Regions from separate parts of the Kineococcus sp. GCM10028916 genome, predicted to be linked through region 1. Evidence: riboswitches for the same ligand, from Rfam matches in the RefSeq annotation. Region 1 holds a riboswitch; each other region holds the start of a gene.
What was found. A riboswitch is a leader RNA that binds a small molecule or an ion and turns the genes downstream of it on or off. The one in region 1 is predicted to bind S-adenosylmethionine.

Region 1 (2,255 bases):
CGACGAGACCGGTGCGGAAACCGTCGTTGTACTGGACGAGGTCGCGGAACTCGCTGTCGGCCCACATGCCCTTGCCGTCCCTGGTGGAGTTCCCGGCCTCCTGGACGGCGGCGCCGAAACCTTCGACCTTGGTGCGGTCGGCCTTGGCGATGATCTCCTCGAGGACAGCCTCGGCCTCGTCCCGGGTGTCGCGGACGACGGCGAAACCGTTGAGCCCGAACCGCACCGAGCGGCCGTTGCCGGCGGCGAGGGCGCTGACCTCGCGCACCCCGGCGGCGGCGGCGGCGATCGACTTGCCGTTCATGAAGTACCAGTCGCTGACCCGGCCGGCCATCGCCTGCGCAGCCGTCGAGTTGCCACCCTGGAACAGTTCCGGCTGCACCTTGGGCTGCGGGCGGAACGTGATGTCCTCGGCGCTGAAGAACTCACCCTGCTGGCTGTAACCGTCCTCGGTCCACACCCCGCGCAGCAGGGCGATGAACTCCTCGGACTGGCGGTAGCGGTCGTCGTGCTCGTGCCAGGTGACCCCGAGCTGGGTCGCCTCGTTCTTGAACCAGCCGGAGACGACGTTCAGCGCGAGGCGGTTGTCGGTGAGTTCCTGGGTGGTCGCGGCGAACTTCGCGAGGACCCCGGGGTGCCAGAAGAAGGGGTGCACCGCGGCGATGACCTTGAGCTTCTGCGTCGCCAGCAGCAGGGCCAGCGAGAACGACGTCGACTCGTGCTGCGCGTCCGCCCCGTAGGAGGCGAGGTAGCGGACCTGGGTCAGGGCGTACTCGAAACCCACGCGTTCGGCGGCCTGGGCGACGGCGACGTTGTAGGCCGGGTCGTGGCTGGTGCGCTGCTCGATCGTGGAGACGACCAGACCGCCCGACACGTTCGGGACCCAGTAGGCGAACTTCAGCGGCTCGTTCACGGACATGGTGGTGCTCCTCCATCGGTCCTGGCGGTAGCACCCGGGCTCGGGTTGCTGCGGCGTCGTCGAGCCAGATCTCTCGGCCGCTCTGGATGGTCCTGCGAACTGTAACGCCTCGCCGGCGGCCCCGCAGCGACTCGGGCCGGCCCGGCACCGGAGGGGTCCGGCGCAAGCCGTTGCGCACGAACGATTTCGAAGCCGGGTGCGGATATCCGGTACCTTCCCGAACCGCTTGACGGACCCCGGTTCGACTGTCACTGTCGGATCAGGTCATGAGTACCAGCGCGAAGCCCCGGCTCGCTGGTCGGCAACCCTCCTTCCGTCGTGGGGTGCTCCGGGTGATGACCCGACCCGCGGGTGTCGCGGGTAAGGACGTTGAAGGAGACGCACGTGTCCCACCAGACCTGTCGACGCTGAGCGTCCGCACTCCCCGCTGAACACCCCGGGCCACCCCGTCCGGCGGTCCCCCCTGCGCCGGTCCGCCCGACGCTCCCCCGCCGCGCCCTCGCGCGCCCCACGCCGCCCTGGAGACGACGTGATCGAGCCATGATCGAGCTGAGACAGCTCACCAAGACCTACGGGAGCACCACCGTCCTGGACCGCCTCGACCTGCTCGTCCCCGCCGGCAGCATCACCGCCGTCGTCGGGCCGAGCGGGGCCGGCAAGAGCACCCTCGCCCAGTGCGTGACCCTGCTGACCCGGCCCACGTCGGGTTCCGTGCTCGTCGGCGGCCAGGACCTCACCCACCTCGGGGAGGGACGGCTGCGCGAAGCCCGTCGCCGCATCGGCACGATCTTCCAGTCCGACGGGCTGCAGACCCGGCGCACCGCCGCCCAGAACGTCGAACTCCCGTTGCGCTACCTCGGGGTCGTCCCCCGCGAGCGGCGCGCCCGGGTCGCCGAACTGCTGGAACGGGTGGGCCTGGCCGACCTGGCCGGCCGCTACCCGCACGAACTCTCCGGCGGTCAGCGCCAGCGCGTCGGGATCGCCCGCGCCCTGGCCCTGCGCCCGAGCGTCCTGCTCTCCGACGAGGCGACCTCCGGGCTGGACCCGCGCTCGACGGCCTCGATCGTGGCCTTGCTGCGCGAACTGCGCGACGACCTGGGGCTGTCCATCCTGTTCATCACCCACGAGATGGACACGGTCGTCGAGGTCGCGGACTCCGTGGCCCGCCTCGAGCAGGGCCGCATCGTCGAGTCGGCGCCCCTGCTGGACGTCCTGCGCGACCCGGGGTCGCCGGTCGGGGCGGCGCTGCTGCCCCGGCGGGCCGTCGCCACCGATCCCCGGCTCGTCACCTGGACGGTGCACTACCGCGGTGACGACGTGCCGGCGGACTGGCTGA
Region 2 (2,255 bases), on a different contig from region 1:
TCGTCCACCCGTTCGAGCGCGCGCTCCGGCGTCTCGCCGAGGACGGGGGAGAGGGCGGGGAGGACCTTGAGGTGGGTGGGGTCGCGGCCGTTGTCCGCGGCGCGGCGCTTGTAGTCGTCGGCGAGCCTGCGGGCGCCCTCCAGCGGGGCGCTGCCGGGGACGAAGACGGCCTCGGCGTGCTTCCCGGCCAGCCGACGACCGTCCTCGGAGGAACCCGCCTGGAACAGCACCGGGTGGCCCTGCGGCGGACGGGGCAGGTTCAGTGGACCCCGGACGCGGAAGAACTCACCCTCGTGGTCGAGGACGTGCATCCCCGCCGGATCGGCGTAGCGGCCCGAGGTGACGTCGGGCCGGATCGCGTCGTCGTCCCAGCTGTCCCACAGGCCCTGCACGACCTCGACGTACTCGCCCGCCCGGCGGTAGCGCGCGGCGTGGTCCAGGTTCACGTCGAGACCGAAGTTGCGCGCCTCCTCGTCGCTGGCCGAGGTCACCAGGTTCCACCCGGCCCGCCCGGAGCTCAGGAAGTCCAGCGAACCGACCTGGCGGGCGGTGTGGAAGGGCTGGTTCCACGTCGTGGAGACGGTGGCGACCAGCCCGATGCGTTCCGTGCTGCGGGTGAGCGCGCCCAGGAGCCCGAAGGGTTCCGGGCGGACGTTGGCGACGTGCTCGACCCCGGAGGGGAAGCGGTCCCACACGTAGAGCTCGTCGGCGTAGAACAACGCCGTGAACCCGCCGCGCTCCGCGGTGCGGGCGAAGTCCTCGTAGTAGCCGTGGGTGAGGTAGTCGTCCGGGCGCCCGCCCGGGAGCCGCCAGCTCGTGAGGTGCTCGCCCCCGGGGTAGAAGAGCATCGCGGTGAGGATCACGAGCGGGCACGCTACTCGCGCCCCGACCGGGTGAAGCGCTTGACACGGGGCCCGCGGTCACCGTTCACTGGAGGAGCCATCCAGAGCGGCCGAGAGACCTGGCTCGTCGACGCCGCAGCAACCGCCTTCGGGTAGGTGCTTCCGCCAGGACCGATGGGAGAAGCTCCGTGCCTGAACACCGCCTGACGCGCCGTCTCGTGATCGACCTCCTGCGCAGCGCCGGGATGACCTGTCGGGGCTGAACGCCCGCCAGGTCCCCCGTTCACGCTCCCCGGAAGGTCCCGTCGATGTCGCACGTCCCGTTCCCGCACGGTTTCGCCACCCAGCAGGTCCACGCGGGTTCCTCGCCCGATCCCGCGACCGGTTCCCGCGTCACCCCCGTCCACCTGACCGCCGGGTTCGTCTTCGACGACTTCGAGCAGGCGCGTGCCCGCTTCGCCGGTGAGGACGACGGCTACGTCTACACCCGGATGGCCAACCCCACGACGACGGCGCTCGAGCAGCGCCTCGCCGTCCTCGAGCACGGCAGCGACGCGATCGTCGTCGGCACCGGCCAGGCCGCGATCACGGTGGCCCTGCTCGGCGTCCTCGGCGCCGGCGACCACGTCGTCGCCGCGGGGGACCTCTACGAGGGGTCCCGCGGCCTGCTCGTCGACAACTTCGGCCGGCTCGGGATCACCGTCGACTTCGTCGCCGACAGCACCGATCCCGCGGCGTGGGAGGCGGCGGTGCGCCCCGAGACCCGGGTGTTCTTCGCCGAGTCGATCGCGAACCCGAAGAACGTCGTCCTCGACGTGCCCGCCGTCGCGGCCGTGGCCCACCGGCACGGCATCCCGCTCGTCGTCGACAACACCTTCGCCACGCCCTACCTGTTGCGCCCCCTCGACCACGGCGCCGACGTCGTCGTGCACTCCGCGAGCAAGTTCCTCGCCGGGCACGGGGCGGCCCTGGGCGGCGCGATCGTCACGGGCGGTTCGTTCGACTGGAGCGGGTTCGACCACCTGAGCGCTCCGGCGAACGTCCTCGGCGGGGTCAGCTGGGTCGAGGCGCACGGGCCGCGACGGGCCTACGTCGAGCACACCCGGGCCGTCGTCGCCTCGCGGTTCGGGCCGACGATCTCCCCGTTCAACGCGTTCCTGGTCCAGCAGGGCCTGGAGACCCTGTCGTTGCGGGTGGCGCGGCAGACGTCGACGGCCCTGGAACTCGCCCGCTGGTTGGCGGCGCGTCCGGAGGTCGTGAGCGTCGACCACGCAGGACTCCCCGGCCACGGGACCTCCGCGGTCGCGCAGCGGTTGCTGCCGCGGGGCAGCGGCGCGGTGTTCTCCTTCACCCTCGAGGGTGGACGGGCTGCGGCGCAACGCTTCGTCGACGCCGTCGAGCTGTTCACCCGGA
Region 3 (2,255 bases), on a different contig from region 1:
CCGCCGAGGTAGCGGGCGATGGCGCCGGGACCCGACACGGGGGCGACGGCCTCGACCGCGGGGTTGTAGTTGGTGTTGGTGTTGATGTCGTAGGTGACCGTCCGCCCGTCCGCCGTCTCGAGGAACTCGATGCCGGCGATCTCGACGCCGGCCGTCCGCAGCAGTTCCTCGTAGCGGCGGACGAGCGGGTGGTCTCCGGTGATCTCCGTCCGCAGCGCGAACGGGACCACGCCCGGCACCTCGCACGCGTCGGCGGGGCACAGTTCGAAGCTGCCCGCGGAGGTGTCCACGCGCACCGCGTAGACGAAGCGCCCGCCCACGAACTCGGCCCGGGTGACGAACGGTTCGGCCGAGCGGAGGAACTCCTGGAGCAGGGTGATCCCGTCGACCGGTTCCTCGAACTCCGGCGAGGCGACGTGGGCGTCGAAGTCCTCGTGGGAGTCGAAGCGCCGGACGCCGAGGCCCTTGCCGCCCTGGTTGTGCTTGGTGATGAACGGCACCGGTAGTTCCCGGGAGCGTGCCGCCAGGTCCCCGCGGCCGAAGACGGCCACGGTCCGGGGTACGTCGAACCCGTTGCGGCGCAACAGCGCGTGCTGGGCGACCTTGCTCACCTCGAGCTCGACGACGTGGGTCCCCCCGACGACCCGGCGGCCCCAGCCCTCGAGCCAGGCGAAGAGGGCCCGGGTGAACTCCTTGGTCTGCCCGTGACCGCGGGTGTGCGCGGACGCACTGAGCCGCGACCAGTAGACGCCCGGCGCCGGTTCGGCGTCGAGGTCCAGGGACCCGTCGGTCAGCAGGACCTCCTCGAAGGGGACGCCCTCGGCGCGCAGGGCGGCCTCGAAGGGCGGGAACCACTCGGGGTTCTCGTGCACCACGTGGACGCGCGGCTCGGTGGGGATGGTCATGCTCTTCCTCCTGGGTTCGTGAAGAGTTTGGCAACGGGTCTCCTCGTGCGATAGTTTCACACCGTCCATCCAGAGCGACCGAGAGACCTGGCTCGTCGACGTCGCAGCAACCCCCTGAACCTTCGGGCGCGGGTGCTTCCGCCAGGACCGATGGGAGTTCGCGCCGTGAAGGTACCCGAGAAGCGCTTCACACGTCGTCGCCACGTCGACCTCGGTCGACTGCAGTCCGCGGTGTGCGCGGGATCCTGATCCCCCGTCCGCTGCGGTGATCCCGCGGACGGAACCCGGCGTCGTCGTCGACGTGATCATTGGAGTTCCCCTGTGCCCTTCTCCATCCCCATCCCCACCCCCACCCGCGTCCGCAGCCTGTGCGTCGTCGGCGCGGGTCCTCGCACCCTCGTCCTGCTGCAACGCCTCGGTGCGCACGTCGGCCCCGAGGACCTCGACGTGCACGTCGTCGATCCCTTCGACTCCGGCGCCGGTCGCACCTGGCGGGAGGCCCAGGACCCCCTGCTGTGGATGAACTCCCGGGCCGCCGACATCACGGTGCTCCCGGACGACTCCGTCACCGGGCTGACCGGACCCGTCACCCGGGGGCCGTCGCTGGCGGACTGGATCCAGGAGAACCGGGCCGGACTGGTCCACGACGCCGCGGCCGCCGGTGAGGACCTGCTGCGCGAGGAGGTCCTGCGCAGCGGGCCGGGTTCCTTCGTCTCCCGCCGGCTCGCGAGCCGCTACCTCGGTGCGGCGTGGCGACGCACGCTCGACGGCCTGCCCCCGAACCTGCGGGTCCACCGCCACGCCCGCACGGTCCTCGACGTCCTCGACGGGGACGACGCGGACGACGCGGACGACGGACGTCAGCGGGTGCAGCTCGCCGGCCTCGGGGAACCGCTGACCGTCGACGTCGTGCTGCTCGTCCAGGGACACCTGGACGTCCGCCCGGGTCCCCGCGAGCGGAAGCTGGAGACGTTCGCCCGCAGCCACGGTCTCGCCTACGTCCGTCCCGGCTACACGACCGACCAGGACCTGGACGTGCTGCGCCCGGGCGCCGACGTCGTCGTCGTGGGGATGGGTCTCGCCTTCGTCGACCTGGTGGTGCTGCTCACCGAGGGCCGCGGGGGCCGGTTCGAGGAACTCCCCGACGGCCACCTCCGGTACCACCCCAGCGGAGCGGAACCGCGCCTCTTCGCCGGTTCGCGTCGGGGGGTTCCCTACCGCTCGAAGATCGGGTACCCGGCGCCGACGGGCCTGGGTCTGCCCCACCACTACAGCGCGAGGGTCGTCGAGGAGCGGTTCGGGAGCGCGGAACTCGACCTGCGCTCGGACCTCTGGCCGTTGATCGTCAAG

Region 2: it holds a riboswitch for S-adenosylmethionine, as region 1 does, so the genes downstream of both, ACFQ46_RS12390 (O-acetylhomoserine aminocarboxypropyltransferase/cysteine synthase family protein) here and sfnG (dimethylsulfone monooxygenase SfnG) in region 1, are expected to answer to the same signal.
Region 3: it holds a riboswitch for S-adenosylmethionine, as region 1 does, so the genes downstream of both, ACFQ46_RS09315 (FAD/NAD(P)-binding protein) here and sfnG (dimethylsulfone monooxygenase SfnG) in region 1, are expected to answer to the same signal.

The regions. Positions count from the first base shown of each region.
Region 1 covers NZ_JBHTFM010000008.1:42,512-44,766, reverse strand. Annotated here, with positions in the region: gene sfnG (dimethylsulfone monooxygenase SfnG) at 1-919, opposite strand, end outside; SAM riboswitch class I at 929-1,012, opposite strand; SAM riboswitch class IV at 1,182-1,292, shown strand; gene ACFQ46_RS09545 (methionine ABC transporter ATP-binding protein) at 1,460-2,255, shown strand, end outside.
Region 2 covers NZ_JBHTFM010000013.1:199,275-201,529, reverse strand. Annotated here, with positions in the region: gene ACFQ46_RS12395 (NtaA/DmoA family FMN-dependent monooxygenase) at 1-863, opposite strand, end outside; SAM riboswitch class I at 937-1,023, shown strand; gene ACFQ46_RS12390 (O-acetylhomoserine aminocarboxypropyltransferase/cysteine synthase family protein) at 1,151-2,255, shown strand, end outside.
Region 3 covers NZ_JBHTFM010000006.1:451,834-454,088, forward strand. Annotated here, with positions in the region: gene ACFQ46_RS09310 (RimK family alpha-L-glutamate ligase) at 1-905, opposite strand, end outside; SAM riboswitch class I at 968-1,062, shown strand; gene ACFQ46_RS09315 (FAD/NAD(P)-binding protein) at 1,227-2,255, shown strand, end outside.